Regions from separate parts of the Cobetia sp. 3AK genome, predicted to be linked through region 1. Evidence: predicted binding sites of a transcription regulator. Region 1 holds the regulator's gene; the other holds the start of a gene.
The links. Region 1 encodes sigma-54, which starts transcription at its own class of promoters, with help from an activator protein. Its sites were predicted from a motif close to TGGCACNNNNNTTGCTNT; they were not measured.
Positions count from the first base shown of each region.

Region 1 (7,857 bases):
CGACAGCGGCGAGATCTCCCTGGTCAAGGCCACCGGCCAGCGCGCCTACATGGAGCAGAAACCCGATACCGACGAGCGACTGGTCAAGGGCTGGGCGAATACCATTCGCTACCACGCGCTGGAGCGCCGGGTGGAACTGGTCGGCGATGCCCGCCTGGAGAAAGGCGATGACACCTTCGAAGGTGGCTACGTGGAATACTTCCTGGACAAGCGCCAGGTCAATGCCAGCAATGGCACCGATGCCTCATCCTCCGAGGGGTCACGCGTCCACATGACCCTGACGCCACGTGGCGCCAATGCCAGCAAGGATCAATGAGCATGACTGCTGCCAGCCCACGTACCCTCAGCGCTCGTCATCTGGCCAAGGCCTACAAGGGTCGCAAGGTCGTCAAGGACATCTCGCTGGAAATCCGCCAGGGTGACATCGTAGGCCTGCTGGGCCCCAACGGGGCCGGCAAGACGACCTCGTTCTACATGATCGTCGGCCTCGTGCGCTCGGATGCCGGTAGCGTGACCATCGATGACCACGACCTGTCCGGCGCCGCCATGCACCAGCGGGCTCGCGCCGGCATCGGCTATCTGCCCCAGGAAGCCTCGATCTTCCGCAAGCTCTCGGTGTCCGACAACATCATGGCGATCCTCGAGACGCGCAAGGATCTGGATCGCAACGGACGCAAGGCACGCCTGGAGGAGCTGCTCAACGAGTTCAGCATCACGCATATTCGTGACAGTGCCGGCATGAGCCTTTCCGGCGGGGAGCGCCGCCGCGTGGAGATCGCTCGCGCACTGGCCACCGAGCCAGACTTCGTGCTGCTAGATGAGCCGTTTGCCGGCGTGGACCCCATCTCGGTGGGCGAGATCAAGAGCATCGTGCGCCAGCTGCGTGACCGCGGCATCGGGGTGCTGATCACCGACCACAACGTGCGCGAGACACTCGACATCTGCGATACCGCCTACATCGTGGGCGATGGTCAGATCATCGCGCATGGCGACGCCGACACCATCCTCGCCAACCAGCAGGTGCGTGATGTCTACCTGGGCCATGAGTTCAAGCTCTAGCCCGAGAGTGCCGTCAGCCTGGTGAGAGCCGTCAGCCTGACGAGAGCCGTCCGACCTCTTCTGCTCTCACCAGCACCCTCCAGCACCCGCCACTTCCTGCTTCACTGTCGGGGCCTCGTTCCCCGCCCCCTCACGCAAGCGCCTCGACATGCGCTTGCGTGATCTCCCCGTGAACCTTCCTGCTCTGCCACACCTCACTCGAATGCATGACGTCCATACCACCTTGGTGGCAACATGGCATGCAAGTTGCTTGAATATTCTCGACTGCCCCTTGTCAGTGCCCCGACCCACGGTATAGCGTAGATGCACGTTCCTTTGCCGTGAATGACAGACCCCATGAAACCCACCTTGCAGCTTCGACTCGGCACTTCCCTGACCATGACCCCGCAACTTCAGCAAGCGATCCAGCTGCTGCAGTTGTCGACGCTGGACCTGCGTCAGGAGATACAGCAGGCGCTCGAGTCAAACCCCATGCTGGAGCTTGACGAGGAATACGAGTCGCTGGATGTCGCGGAGACACAGGACAAGAGCGAGATCTCCACCTCCGAGACCAACAGCGAGATTCCTGAAGAATACCCTCTCGACAGTGACTGGTCGGACCTCTACCAGGATCACGCAGGCAGCCTGACCAGTTCCGGCAGCGGAAGCTCGAGCGAGGACGGGCCGGACTTCGATCGCAACACCAGTGTCGAAAGCCTGCAGGACCATCTGCGCTGGCAGCTGGCGATGACGGACCTCGATGCGCGTGAACGCCAGATGGCGGAGAGTCTGATCGATGCGGTGGATGGGGCCGGCTACCTGAGCATGAGCCTGGACGAACTGGTCGATGGCCTGCGAGGTCAGGGACTGCCCGGCCTCAAGGCGTCGGAACTCGAGCAGGTCCTGCTGCGCCTTCAGCAGTTCGATCCCACCGGTGTGTTCGCTCGAGACCTGCGGGAATGCCTGCTGCTTCAGCTGGCCCTGCTGCCGGACGATCTGCCACTGCTGGCCCAGGCCCGCCGTCTGGTGCGGCAATTCCTCGAGGCACTGGGCAATGACGATCGCAAGCTGCTCAAGCGTCGCCTGAGCCTGGATGATGATGAGCTGGATCACGTCATTCGTCTGGTACGGGCGCTCGACCCGCGCCCAGCGTCCGCCTGGGGCGAGCCTGCCAGTGATTACGTCATCCCGGACCTGCTGGTCCGTCATACGCGTCACGGCTGGCAGGTCGAGCTCAACCCGGAAGCGCTGCCCAAGCTGCGTATCCAGCCGGAATATGCCGCCCTCATCAAGCGGGCCGACAAGTCCGCGGACAACACCTTCCTCAAGGACAATCTTCAGGAAGCCCGCTGGCTGATGAAGAGCCTGTCCTCACGCAACGACACCCTGCTCAAGGTGGGCCGCGAGATCATGGCGCGCCAGATCGACTTCCTCGAGCAGGGGGAAGAAGGCATGAAGCCGCTGATCCTCGCCAACATCGCGGAAGTGGTCGAGATGCACGAATCCACCATCTCGCGGGTGACCACCCAGAAATATATCCACACCCCGAGAGGCGTGTTCGAACTCAAGTTCTTCTTCTCGAGTCAGGTGGGTGGCAGCGGCAACGGTGACGCGCACTCCAGCACCGCGATCCGCGCGCGCATTCGCAAGCTGATCTCGGAAGAACCGGCGCGCAAGCCATTGTCCGACTCACGCCTGGTGGATCTGCTGGCCAGTGATGGCATCGAGGTAGCGCGCCGGACGGTCGCCAAGTATCGCGAGGCCATGGGCATCCCCTCCTCCAGCGAGCGCAAGCGCTTGGCGTGAGTCTCGATAACGGATACCCGCAAGCCAGCGGGCTCCACACGTCGGAGCGCTGAAGCTCGCCCCCTTGCACCTGCCATCCTGGCATCATCTGCCAATCGGTCGTCTGAATACCGGTTGGCAATGCCTGTCCTTGCGACTGCGTGAGTGACTTCACGCCCCCAATTGCCTATTTTTCCTGCCACTTTTCTCCAGAGTGCTTTCTTTTTCCCTCACATCCCACGGACAGATAGCCAGGGGTCGCCACCGACTCCTGCCACACGAACGTCGACGTAAATGCTGACATTGGCCACAAACGGCCGGTTTCTCGAGCCCCATTCCGTCCGTGATGCGAGGCGATGCTCATGAAGAACCTGCTGATATCCCTCGCTGGGTTGAAGACAAGCCTTGCCCCACGATGCAGCGCAGCGTTGATCTTTGTTCAAAGCTTGGGCATTGTCGGGGTAGACGCTCGGTACACCGGCACCGCCGCTCTCGCCAGCAGATGATCGCCACGAGACCATGGCCGGAGTCAGAAAGTGGCCGCGCGTTCAATCAGGGTTTGCTCGCAGTCAAAAAGGGTTACAATTCAAAGGCAACCCGCTGGATAAAGGAGCGTGTCCATGCAAGTGAATATCACCGGGCATCATGTGGAACTCACCGATCCTCTCCGCGATTATGTCAACGAGAAGCTCGCTCGCCTCGAACGGCATTACGACAACATCACCAATGTTCAGGTGACACTGTCGATCGAGAAGGAACGCCAACAAGCTGCCTGCACCCTGCACGCCGCTGGCGCCGACCTCCATGCCCTGGCAGAAGACCCCAACATGTACGCTGCCATCGACGCGCTCGCCGACAAGCTGGACCGCCAGCTGGTCAAACACAAGGAAAAGTCCCAGGCTCGCTCTCAGGGCACCGGGACCCGTTGACCTTCTGCCATGACACTTGATCAGATTCTTCCCCCCGAGCGCACGCTCTACGGCGTCCCCGGGGGGAGCAAGAAGCGGGTGCTGGAATTCTTCAGCACCTTCATTGCTCAGAACATTCCCAGCCTGGACAGCCAGGAAGTCTTCTCGCGCCTGATCGGGCGCGAGAGACTGGGTTCGACGGGTATCGGCCACGGCGTGGCCGTGCCACATGCACGCAGTCCACACTGCAAGACCCCCATCGCGGCGTTCATGAAGCTCGGTGACCCCATCGACTTTGACGCCATCGATGGCGAACCCATCGATCTGCTGTTCGTGCTGCTGGTCCCCGAGGAGGCAGATGACACCCATCTCACTCTGCTCGGCCAGGTGGCGGAACTGCTCAACTCGCCCACCAACCGGGCAGCATTGCGCCAGGCAGACAGTCAGCGAGCATTGTTCGATGCCCTGACCTCGGCCATCGCCGAATTGCCGGCGCGCTGAACCTGCAAGCCCGGACTCGCTCCGGGCTTGTCGCTGACTGGCCTCAGGCACCCTCCGCTTTCACCTCATGCTGACCTCGCCCTGGGAGAGCACTCCATGAAGATCGTGATCATCAGTGGTCGCTCCGGTTCCGGCAAATCGATTGCCCTCCAGGCGCTGGAAGACATTGGCTACTATGCCATCGACAATCTGCCCGGCATGCTGCTGGCACCATTGGTCGAGCAGCTGGAAAAGGACAGCCCCACCCGCCGGCGCATCGCGGTCTCCATTGACGCGCGCAACCTCCCCGATGCCCTGAGTCGCTTCCCTGAACTGCTCGACAGCGTTCGTCAGAGCGGCATGGATGTGCAGGTCGTCTACCTGACCACGGACTCCCGTGTCCTGCTCGAACGCTATTCCGCGACCCGCCGCCGTCATCCGCTGACCCGCGACAATGACCGCACGCTGGCCGAGGCCATCGAGATCGAGCAGCAGACACTGGCCCCGATTCGTCAGAAGGCGGATCTGGTCATCGACTCGACCAACCTCAGCGTGCATGACCTGCGCTCGCGCATCACCGAACAGGTCGCACAGCACAGCTCTCGTCATCTGACACTCACCTTCGAGTCCTTCGGCTTCAAGCATGGCGTGCCGACCGATGCCGACATGGTGTTCGATGCCCGCTGCCTGCCCAACCCCTACTGGGACATCAATCTGCGCAGCGATACCGGTCGTGATGACAGCGTGGCGGAATTCCTGCAGCGCTACCCGGACGTCAAGGCAATGCAGGATGACATCGCCGGCTGGCTGGAACGCTGGCTGCCCGCCTATCAGGCCAGCAATCGCAGCTACCTGACCGTTTCGGTGGGCTGTACCGGTGGCCAGCATCGCAGCGTCTATCTCTGCGAGCAGCTGGCCGAACATTTCGCCAAGCAGCTTCCTGAGGTGCGTCTACGCCACCGGGAACTGGGGATCCATACGGCCCTGGCGATCAGCGATACCCGTCAGGAGTCACACGATGCCCAGTCGTGAACTGGTTCTGACCAACAAGCGCGGGCTGCATGCTCGCGCTGCCACCAAGCTGGTCAACTGCTGTGCGCCCTTCGAGGCCACGGTCATGGTCAGTCACGGTGAGCGACGCGCCAACGCGGCCAACGTCATGGCGCTGCTGATGCTGGCAGCCCCGTGTGGCACGGCGCTGATCATCGATGTCGAGGGCGAACAGGCAGATGAGGCCCTGTCTGCGATCGAGTCCCTGTTCGAGGCGCGCTTCGAAGAGGAAGAATGACGCCGCCGCACGCCGTCTGACATCCCCCGCCCGCCGGCTTTCTGCCACTTTTTCCGCGCTGATTGCCCTACCGATAAGAAACAGTGTTTTCTTTTGTCGACGCGCCCCCCTGCGCCAATGGTAGAATCAACGCTGTCCTTCATGTCGACAGGGGAAGCCGACAGATGAGCAAGACGTCACGCAAACTCAAGCCAAGACTTGATCGCCTGTCACAGGCACTGGAAAGTGGCGAGCTGGATCAGGCAAGGCGCATGCTGAATCGCGGCCTGGCACCGGTGGACGTGGCCCACTTGCTGGAATCCTCCCCCCCCAAGGAGCGCAACCTGCTCTGGGAGCTGGTCGACGCCGAACTTCAGGGCGATGTGCTCCAATACCTTGGCGAGGATATCCAGAGCGACTTCCTCAAGGACATGGATGCCGAGGACGTCCTGGCCGCCACCGAGAATCTGGAACCGGATGATGTCGCCGACATCCTCCAGCGGCTTCCGAATGCCGTGATTCTCGAAGTCCTCGACTCCATGGAGGCGCAGGAACGCCAGCGGGTCGAGACGGTGCTGTCCTATCCCGAGGACACTGCCGGCGGCTTGATGAACACGGACACCATCACCATCCGTCCGGACATCACCCTGGATGTCGTGTTGCGTTACATCCGCCGTCACGAGCGACTTCCCGATTCCACCGACACTCTGCTGGTCGTCTCGCGCCGCGATGAATTCATCGGCGCCCTGCCCATCAACCGCCTGCTGGTCTCTGACCCCGGTGTCACGGTGCGCGAGGTGATGGATACCGACAGCGTGGTGATTCCGGCATTGATGCCGGAGAGCGAGGTCGCCTCGCTGTTCGAGAAGCATGACCTGATCTCGGCGCCTGTCGTCGGCGGTGATGGCAATCTGCTCGGGCGCATCACCATCGATGACGTGGTCGACGTCATCCGCGGCGATGCCGAGCACCAGGTCATGTCGATGGCGGGGATGGACGAGGATGAAGATACCTTCTCCCCGGTGATGCGCACCTCCTGGCGTCGCGCCATCTGGCTTGGCATCAACCTGCTGACCGCCTTCATGGCGTCCGCCGTGATCGGGATGTTCGAGGGCACCATCCAGAAGATCACCGCGCTGGCGGTCCTGATGCCCATCGTCGCCAGCATGGGCGGCATTGCCGGCTCACAGGCACTGACGGTACTGATTCGCGGCATCGCACTGGGACACGTCAAGAGTGGCAACGTGCGCTGGCTTCTCAAGCGCGAAATCATCGTCGCGGGGCTCAATGGCCTGCTGTGGGCGGTGGTGGTCGCCGGGATCGCCATCGTCTGGTTCGGTGATGTCCAGCTGGGGGCCATCATCGGTGCCGCCATCATGATCAATCTGTTGATCGCGGCCGTGACCGGGACATTGCTGCCGATACTGCTCAAGAAGCTCAATATCGACCCGGCCCTCTCCGGCAGCGTGATCCTGACCACCGTGACCGACGTGATCGGCTTCATGGCCTTCCTGGGCCTGGCGACCTGGCTCTACCTGTAATCACGCCAGGAGAGTCACGCGTCATCCGGCAGCCTGCAGAAACGAAGACGGCCGCTCCCCCAGGAGCGGCCGTCTGTCTTTTCACGAAGGATGATCTCTAGCTCAATCTTCCAGCGCGTCTTCCTCACCTTCCGACATGCCCGCGACGGTCATGCCACCGATCAGCCAGCTGCCAGAGTGGATGCTGCCCCGGGTATCGACATCATCACCGACCGCCAGCAGGTTGGCGGCCATGTCACGCAGATTGCCGGCGATCGTGAACTCCTCGACCGCGTGCTGGATCTCGCCATTCTCGACCCAGAAGCCCGAAGCGCCACGTGAGTAGTCACCGGTCACGCCGTTGACGCCCTGCCCCATCAGCTCGGTCACCAGCACGCCGGTGCCCATCTGCTTGAGCATCTCGTCACGGGAGGTCAGTGGCGCGATGATGCGCACGTTGCGCGCGCCGCCCGCGTTGCCGGTGGTCTGCATGCCCAGGCGACGAGCACTGTAGGCGCTCAGCATGTAACTCTGCACCTTGCCGTCGGCAAAGTAGACATTGTCACGCGTGGCGACACCGTCGTTGTCGAAGGCGGCACTCGACATGCCACCCACCTCACGCGGCTTCTCGCCGAGGGTGAACCAGTCAGGGAACAGCGGCTGACCCAGGCTGTCGCACAGGAAGCTGGACTCACGATACAGCGAACCACCCGCGATGGCGGACAGATAGTGCCCTACCAGGCCTGCCGACATCTGCGGGTCGAACATGACCGGCATACGCCCCGTCGCCACCTTGCGCGCGTTGAGGCGTGCCAGCGTGCGGCGTGCAGCCTCACGCCCCACATCCTCCGGGGAGCGC
Region 1 covers NZ_JARWKR010000001.1:470,392-478,248, forward strand. Annotated here, with positions in the region: gene lptA (lipopolysaccharide transport periplasmic protein LptA) at 1-316, shown strand, start outside; gene lptB (LPS export ABC transporter ATP-binding protein) at 313-1,059, shown strand; gene QD228_RS02055 (RNA polymerase factor sigma-54) at 1,396-2,844, shown strand; gene raiA (ribosome-associated translation inhibitor RaiA) at 3,444-3,752, shown strand; gene QD228_RS02065 (PTS sugar transporter subunit IIA) at 3,762-4,232, shown strand; gene rapZ (RNase adapter RapZ) at 4,329-5,243, shown strand; gene QD228_RS02075 (HPr family phosphocarrier protein) at 5,230-5,499, shown strand; gene mgtE (magnesium transporter) at 5,664-7,019, shown strand; gene pmbA (metalloprotease PmbA) at 7,122-7,857, opposite strand, start outside.

Region 2 (7,857 bases), on a different contig from region 1:
TTCATACCCCGCTCAATGATGACAACGCGCGTCCGGCAGGCGCTGGCTCAAGTTCTGCAGCGGCTGACGATCACGTCGCCAGCTACAAGGCCGATCTGTCGGTCAACTTCGCTGGCATCCGTGCCCCCAACCCCTTCTGGCTGGCCAGCGCCCCGCCCACCGACAAGGCCTACAACGTGGTACGCGCCTTCGAGGCCGGCTGGGGTGGCGTGGTCTGGAAGACGCTGGGGGAAGACCCGGCGGCAGTGAACGTCTCCTCGCGCTATTCGGCGCACTATGGCCCGAATGGCGAGGTCAGCGGCTTCAACAACATCGAGCTGATCACCGACCGCTCGCTGGAGATCAACCTGCGCGAGATCACCCAGGTCAAGAAGGACTGGCCGGACCGCGCACTGATCGTCTCGCTGATGGTGCCGTGCGAGGAAGAGGCCTGGAAGACCATCCTGCCGCAGGTCGAGGCTACCGGCTGTGATGGCATCGAGCTCAACTTCGGCTGCCCCCATGGCATGCCGGAACGCGGCATGGGCGCCGCGGTGGGTCAGGTGCCGGAGTATGTCGAGCAGGTCACGCGCTGGTGCAAGACCTACAGCTCGCTGCCGGTGATCGTCAAGCTGACCCCCAACATCACCGACGTGCGCGAACCGGCCAAGGCCGCCTGGCGTGGCGGCGCGGATGCCGTCTCGCTGATCAACACCATCAACTCCATCACCCATCTGGATCTCGACCGCATGGTCGCGCATCCCATCGTCGGTGACCGCAGCACCCACGGCGGCTATTGCGGCAGCGCCGTGAAGCCCATCGCGCTGAACATGGTGGCCGAGATCGCGCGCACCCCGGAAACCGCCAACCTGCCGATCTCGGGTATCGGCGGCATCTCCAACTGGGAAGATGCCGCGGAATTCATCGCCCTCGGCGCGGGCAGCGTGCAGGTGTGCACCGCGGCGATGCTGCACGGCTTCCGTATCGTCGAGGAGATGAAGGACGGCCTGGGGCGCTGGATGGACAGCAAGGGCTATCAGCGGATCGACGAGTTCTCCCGCGCGGCGGTGCCCAACACCACCGACTGGAAGCAGCTGGACATGAACTACCAGGTGATCGCGCGGATCGACCAGGACAAGTGCATCGGCTGCGGACGCTGCTACATCGCCTGCGAGGACACCTCGCACCAGGCCATCCTGCATCTGGCCAAGGACAACGGCACCGCCCGCTATGAGGTGAAGGACGCCGACTGCGTGGGCTGCAACCTGTGCGAGATCACCTGCCCGGTCGAGGACTGCATCACCATGGAGGTGCAGGACACCGGCAAGCCGTACATGAACTGGATGGAGGACCCGCGCAACCCGCATCGCGCGGCGTGCCCCTGACGTTGCGGACAAGACCCGGATGATCCGCACAGATTCCAGCGCATGACACCACGTTCAGTGGCGTGAAAACAGAAAGGGGCTGCCAGCAATGGCAGCCCCTTTTCAATGGCCTCATGATCCATCAATGATGATCATTGTTAGCCTCAGGATAATTTGATCATGACATCACCTGATGACTCAGGCGGACAAGCCAACGCCCTTCAGCAGCACCCGCGTGACGTTCTGCACCGCCTGCTCGAATTCGCGATCACTCAGCGCCTTGCCCTGATTGAGCACCGCGATCTGGTGGTCGAAGTCGGCGTAGTGCTGGGTGCTGGCCCAGATCATGTACAGGTAGGCGGAAGCATCGACGTTGTCGATGCGCCCCTCGCTGATCCACTGGCGCAGGCGTGACTTCTTCATCTCGGCCCACTCGTCGAGCCACACCGTCAGCTCCTCGCCCAGCACCGGCGCGCCCTGCATGATCTCGCTGGCCCATACCTTGGAGCCATACGGACGCTGGCGCGAGTGCATCATCTTGGCGCGAATGTAGGTGGAGAGCACCAGCTGCGGGTCGTCATAGGCCTCGAAGCACAGCGCATCTTCCTTCCACAGCGCCAGCAGACCATCGAGGACCGCGCGATACAGCGCTTCCTTGGTGCTGAAGTAGTAATGCAGATTGGACTTGGGCAGCTCTACCTCGGCGGCAATATCGACCATGCTGGCGCCGACATAGCCCTTGAGAGCGAAGATCTTTTCGGCGGCAAGCAGGATGCGGCCGACATTATCCTTGCGAATCTGAGACTTGCGAGTGGTCATGCGATCCCCTGACGCGGTGCTGGCAGTCCGATGAGAATATCATAACCGCACTGCCAACATGCCTGAGCCGACAGGTTTCGCGCTCGCGGGCGCCTCTTCTCTACCCCCTCACCCCTCCCCCCTCACCCCTCGCCTCTTGACTCGCTTCCCACTGCTCACCCCTCGGCTTGTCGCCTCACGCTTCAGCGCGCGCCAGCGGTGTCATTCGAAGACCGCCCCATCGATGAAGCCATCCGCCGGCATCGGCACCTGCCCTGCCTCGCCGCTCAGCCACCAGGGCGCCGGATGCGTGCCTTCGCTGCGCTCATCCGCCACCGGCACCACCATGCCCAGCTTGCGGGCTGCGCTGCGGTAGAGGTCCGGGCGTACGCAGCGTGCCAGGGTCGCTTCGAGGTCATTGTCGCTGACTCCCTCGAGATGCCCCCAGCGCTGCATCTGGGCGGCATACCAGCGGGTCTGCGAGCGCCACGGGAAGTTGGCCGCGTAGCGATGGAAGATGGTCCAGCCGGGATTTTCCCGCTGGAACGCCTCCACCGACTGCTCGACATCCACGTCGCGCAGTCCACGCGCCACCACCGAAAGCGGCACTTCCTGCATGCCTTCATCATGCAGCCACTGCGCGGCCTGCTCACGGTTGCCCGGGCGGTCCAGCCAGGCACAGGCCTTGAGCAGCGCACGAATCAGCGCCTGATGCGCCAGCGGGTGCTGCTCCGCCCAGTCCTCGCGCACGCCCAGCACCTTTTCCTGTCCGAAGCGCCAGATATCATGACTGCCCGCCACCACCTGCCCCATGCCCTGCACGGCGGCCAGACTGTTCCAGGGTTCTCCGACACAGAAGCCGTCCAGCGCGCCACTTGCCAGCTGGGCGGCCATCAACGGCGGGGCCACCGCACGCATCTCGATGTCGCGATTCGGGTCGATCCCGCCGGCCGCCAGCCAGTAACGCAGCAGATAGCGGTGCGAGGAGAAGGGATGCACGCTGGCAAGCTTGAGCGCCGCCTCCCCACGCTCGCGGCGCGCCTGCACGTGCGCCGCCAGCGCCCGAGACACCGCCAGCGGAGAGCCCAGGTCATGCCCCTCCTCGGCCAGCGCCGCCATCAGGGCCCGCGACAGGGTGATGGAGTTGCCGCCCAGATTGAGCGTCATCGCGCTGATCACCGGTGTGGCGCGGCCATCCAGCCCCAGGGTCGAGGTCAGCGGCATCAGCGCCAGCATCTGCGCGCCCTGCAACACGCCGGTCTGCAGGTCATCGCGCAGTGCCGCCCACGACGGCTGCCACTTGAGCGTCACGGCCAGCCCCTCCTCACGGAAGAACCCCTGACGCTCCGCCACCACCAGAGGTGCCGCGTCATTGAGCGGCATCAACCCCAGCGTCAACTGATGGCCATTGAGAAGAGAATCACTGAGCATCACATCCACCTTTTGAACGATCGAAAGAGAAGGACATCACGAGACTCGGCTCAGTGCCGACGCGACGCCTTGAGCAGCTCATCGGCCAGCTCGTGCAATGCCAGACGCCGATTCATCGCGGTCTTGCGCAGATATTGGTAGGCCGCATCCTCCCCCAGTCCGCGACTCTCCATCACCAGCGCCTTGGCGCGATCCACGCTGCGCCGCTGTATCAGAGTGGTCTGGGTGCGATTGAGTTCGCCCTTGAGGGCACGGTGAGCCTCGAAGCTGGTGATGGCCACCTCGACCATGCTGCGCACCATCGCCGGCATGACGTGATCCACCACGTAGGCGGACACGCCGGCGCCAGCCGCCTGGCGCACCAGGTCCGGCGCGTCCTCACTGGCCAGCATGATCATCGGCTTGGGATAGTGACGCCCCAGCTGGCCGAGGTGCTCGAGGGTGTCACGGCTGGGCAGGTCGGCGTCGATGATCACGGCATCCGGCTGATGGTGCTGCACCAGCGCATGCAGGTCCTCGTGTTCATCGACCCGCAGCGCCACCTCGAAGCCGGCGCTCAACAGCGCCTGCTCCAGAGCGGCGGAACGCTCGCTGCGCACATCGACGATCAACACGGTCACGGGCATATCAGGCTTCCTTGGCAGTGTGTCAGGCGGTGGTGCCGGGGTGTCAGGCGACGCCTCGAGCGATCAGGCACCGACGTCCGAGATCAACGACGACGGCGTCTTCGCAAGCGGGAGTCAGGATGGCGCCACGCCTCTGACACTGCAGGATTCATGCCACAAACTGGTGCAGCGCTGGCCTTAAAGGCCTTCCGCAGTGCGCAAGGGCGCGCCCGGCTGCACAGCAATGATGCATGGCGTGATCTGGCGATCTCTCGCCCGCCACGTGCGCCAGACTGGATCATCCTCACCCCGCCGCGCACCGCCACTGGGCATCGCCCTGCTTACTCCCCACTGCTGTCTTGCCCGACATGATGATTCCAAGCCCTTGATATGACGGGGGTTGGACGCACAACACCCCCGCAAGTGGCGCGCTACTTGCTTTGAGTCAGGCAATGGCAGACAAGCGTGCCATGCATCATCCATGACGTGGACCAGGCTCCCGGGAGTACGAGTGCGTCGAACCAGGCCCCTCAATGACGAGGCGCCCCGCTGTCGTTCACAGCTGTTCGACCACCCGTCGTGCGCCGAGACCCTGGCGTCCGGCACCGACGCTGTACCAGGAGCCCACTCATGGATATTCGCAACAAGGCCAGCCGTATCCGGCTGTTCAGCTTCAATACCCCGCAGATGCGCGCCTTCCACATGTCGTGGTTCGCCTTCCACGTCTGCTTCTTCGGCTGGTTTGGCATCGCGCCCTTGATGGCCGTGGTGCGCGATGACCTCGGCCTGACCAAGACCCAGATCGGCAACACCATCATCGCCTCCGTCGCCATCACGGTGATCGTGCGACTTGCCATCGGCGTGCTGTGTGATCGCATCGGGCCACGCAAGGCCTACACCTGGCTGCTGTGCCTCGGCTCGCTGCCGGTGATGTGCATCGGCTTCGCCGACAGCTTCGAATCCTTCTTCCTCGCCCGTCTGGCCATCGGTGCCATCGGCGCGTCCTTCGTCATCACCCAGTACCATACCTCCGTGATGTTCGGCCCCAACGTGGTCGGCACCGCCAATGCCACCACCGCCGGCTGGGGCAACCTGGGCGGCGGCACCACCCAGATGCTGATGCCATTGGTGATGGCCGGTCTTCTGATGCTGGGCGTCGAGCAGACCCTGGGCTGGCGTCTGGCGATGGTCGTGCCGGGCATCGTGCTGTTCCTCACCGGGATCGCCTACTACTTCTTCACCCAGGATGCGCCGGACGGCAACTTCAGCGAGCTGCGTGAGCGTGGTGAGCTGCCCAAGGCCGAGAAGGAATACAGCATGCGCGCCACCTTCGGCGCGGCGGCACGCGACATCCGTGTCTGGGCCCTGTTCCTCGTCTACGGCGCCTGTTTCGGGGTCGAGCTGACCATCAACAACGTCGCCGCCATCTACTTCTTCGATCACTTCGATCTCGATCTCGCCACCGCCGGCCTCATCGCGGGCCTGTTCGGCCTGATGAACCTGTTCGCGCGCACCCTGGGCGGCGTCTTCTCCGACCTGTTCGCCCGTCAGTCCGGCCTCAAGGGTCGCGTGCGCTGGCTGTTCATCGCGCTGCTGTGTGAAGGCGTGGCGCTGGTCGGCTTCGCCCAGATGGAAACCCTCGCGGTGGCCATCGGCATCATGCTGGTGTTCAGCCTGTTCGTGCAGATGGCGGAAGGCGCCACCTTCGGGATCGTACCCTTCGTCAATCGCAAGGCACTGGGCGCGGTGGCCGGTATCGTCGGTGCGGGCGGCAACGCGGGGGCTGTCGCCGCGGGCTTCCTGTTCCGCAGTGAAGAACTGACCTATCAGGAAGGCCTGATGTATCTGGGCATGGGCGTGATCGTGATCTCGCTGTTCGCCCTGCTGGTGCGCTTCAGCGCCGCCACCGAGGCCGAGGAAGGCCGCGCCTATGACGCCGCCGTCGCGGAACGCAAGCAGCAGAGCGACCAGCAGCCCGTGTCTGTCTGAGCCTGTCTCTTCCTGAGACTTTCTCAAACCTCTGATACATGCAGCCCTGATACACGGAGCCCTGACATGCAAAGGCCCCGTCTCATGAGAGGCGGGGCCTTTGTGCATTCACACCTTGCGGTTCGCCGTGCTCGCGGGCGAGTCACGGCCAGCCATCAGCTGTCGGTGGCGTTCTCGACGCTGTCACCGGCGTCTTCCACGGCGTTGTCCATCTTCTCGCCAGCCTTCTCCATCGGGCCCTCGTCCTCGCAACCGGCGAGTGACAGGCCACCGAGACCCAGCATGGCAATCATCAGCGAACTACCCAGAGTCTTGAGCTTCATGATGTCTCTCCTTGAATCATCGGTCGGGATAACGCCCCGGCCTGCACACCAGTACAGACAACAGCGCGGGGATACACAGGACATGGAGCGGGTGTCGCGCGGTTTCAAGGGTGGCGCAACGCCGAGTTGCAAGGGGATGACCGAGTGACGAGGCACACCACAGGGCAAACCCCTTCGAGGAGCCCGGATCAGAGCGCGAATCTGCGCTCGAGCCAGGGGCCCAGGTCAGAGGCCCAGGTCAGAGAAACCATGGTCGAAGAGCACCTCGCCTCCCAGCCCCGCCAGATAGTCCGGCACCAGCTCGATGGCCACGAAGGCGCCCGGCACATCCTCGTGATGGCAATAAAGGCCGTAATGGCGCGCCGGGTGAAAGCCCAGATGGGCATAGAACTCGGCATGACCCGCCGCCACCACGGCGCCCGCTCCCAGCAGACGACAACGCTTGACCGCCGAGATCACCAGCCGCTTGCCGATGCCATGACGCTGGTGCTGGGGAAGCACCGCCAGAGGCGCCAATGCCATCAGCACGCGTCCCGGACAGCCGGAGAGTTCCACGCGCGAGGCCATCACATGCCCCAGCAGCCCTCCTTCGCCTTCACTGAGGTGACGCCCGCTTTCCGGGTCAGAGAAGCGCTCGGCCACCAGCGAGATCTGCGCCAGATCACTGCGACGCAGTCTGTCGCCCAGGCGAGCCTCCCGGTGGCCGGCAAACACGGATTCATGGATGCGGTAGATGCGCTCATGATCGATGAGACGTTCTTCACGGATGCGAAGATTATCGGCGGGATTGTCAGTCATCACGAGTTACCGGTTCAGCGCCCTGTCGATCAGGGCCGTCACCCCCAAGCTTAGCCACCGCCGTCATGGCCCGCGAGAGTCAATCTACTGCTCAAAAAGCACGATGCCCGCCGAAGTGGCGGGCATCGAATGACGTGATGACAAGGTCGTGATCCAGATGAGAGACGTGGGACCTGCCATGTCACTCCTCTGCTGATTTCCACGCCATCAGACGTGCGCCCCTGTCAGCTCTTGAGGCGACGCGCGCGGAAGGAGCGGCCCTTGAGCTTGCCGTTCATCAGCTGGGTCAGCGCGGCCTTGGCGACATCGCGCTCCACCGCCACGTAGGTGGTGCGGGCCAGTACCTTGATCTTGCCGATCTGGCTGCCCGGCAGGCCGCCATCGCCCGTCAGGGCACCGAGGATGTCGCCGGGACGCAGCTTGTCCTTCTTGCCGCCATCGATCTGCAGCGTCGCCATGCGCGCGCGGAAGGGTTCACGGGTCAGCATGCTCTTCGCCGGCAGCGGCTCGGCTTCCAGCGTCTGCTCGAGGAAATCTCCCAGCTTGGCCAGGCGATAGTCTTCCTTCTCG
Region 2 covers NZ_JARWKR010000003.1:171,196-179,052, forward strand. Annotated here, with positions in the region: gene preA (NAD-dependent dihydropyrimidine dehydrogenase subunit PreA) at 1-1,364, shown strand, start outside; gene QD228_RS05480 (TetR/AcrR family transcriptional regulator) at 1,542-2,162, opposite strand; gene QD228_RS05485 (CmpA/NrtA family ABC transporter substrate-binding protein) at 2,364-3,572, opposite strand; gene QD228_RS05490 (ANTAR domain-containing protein) at 3,623-4,198, opposite strand; gene QD228_RS05495 (NarK family nitrate/nitrite MFS transporter) at 4,808-6,166, shown strand; gene QD228_RS05500 (hypothetical protein) at 6,322-6,489, opposite strand; gene QD228_RS05505 (N-acetyltransferase) at 6,715-7,287, opposite strand; gene dbpA (ATP-dependent RNA helicase DbpA) at 7,512-7,857, opposite strand, start outside.
Region 2: QD228_RS05495 (NarK family nitrate/nitrite MFS transporter) is a predicted target of sigma-54. The motif match lies at 4,602-4,619, and genes of this name have one in related genera.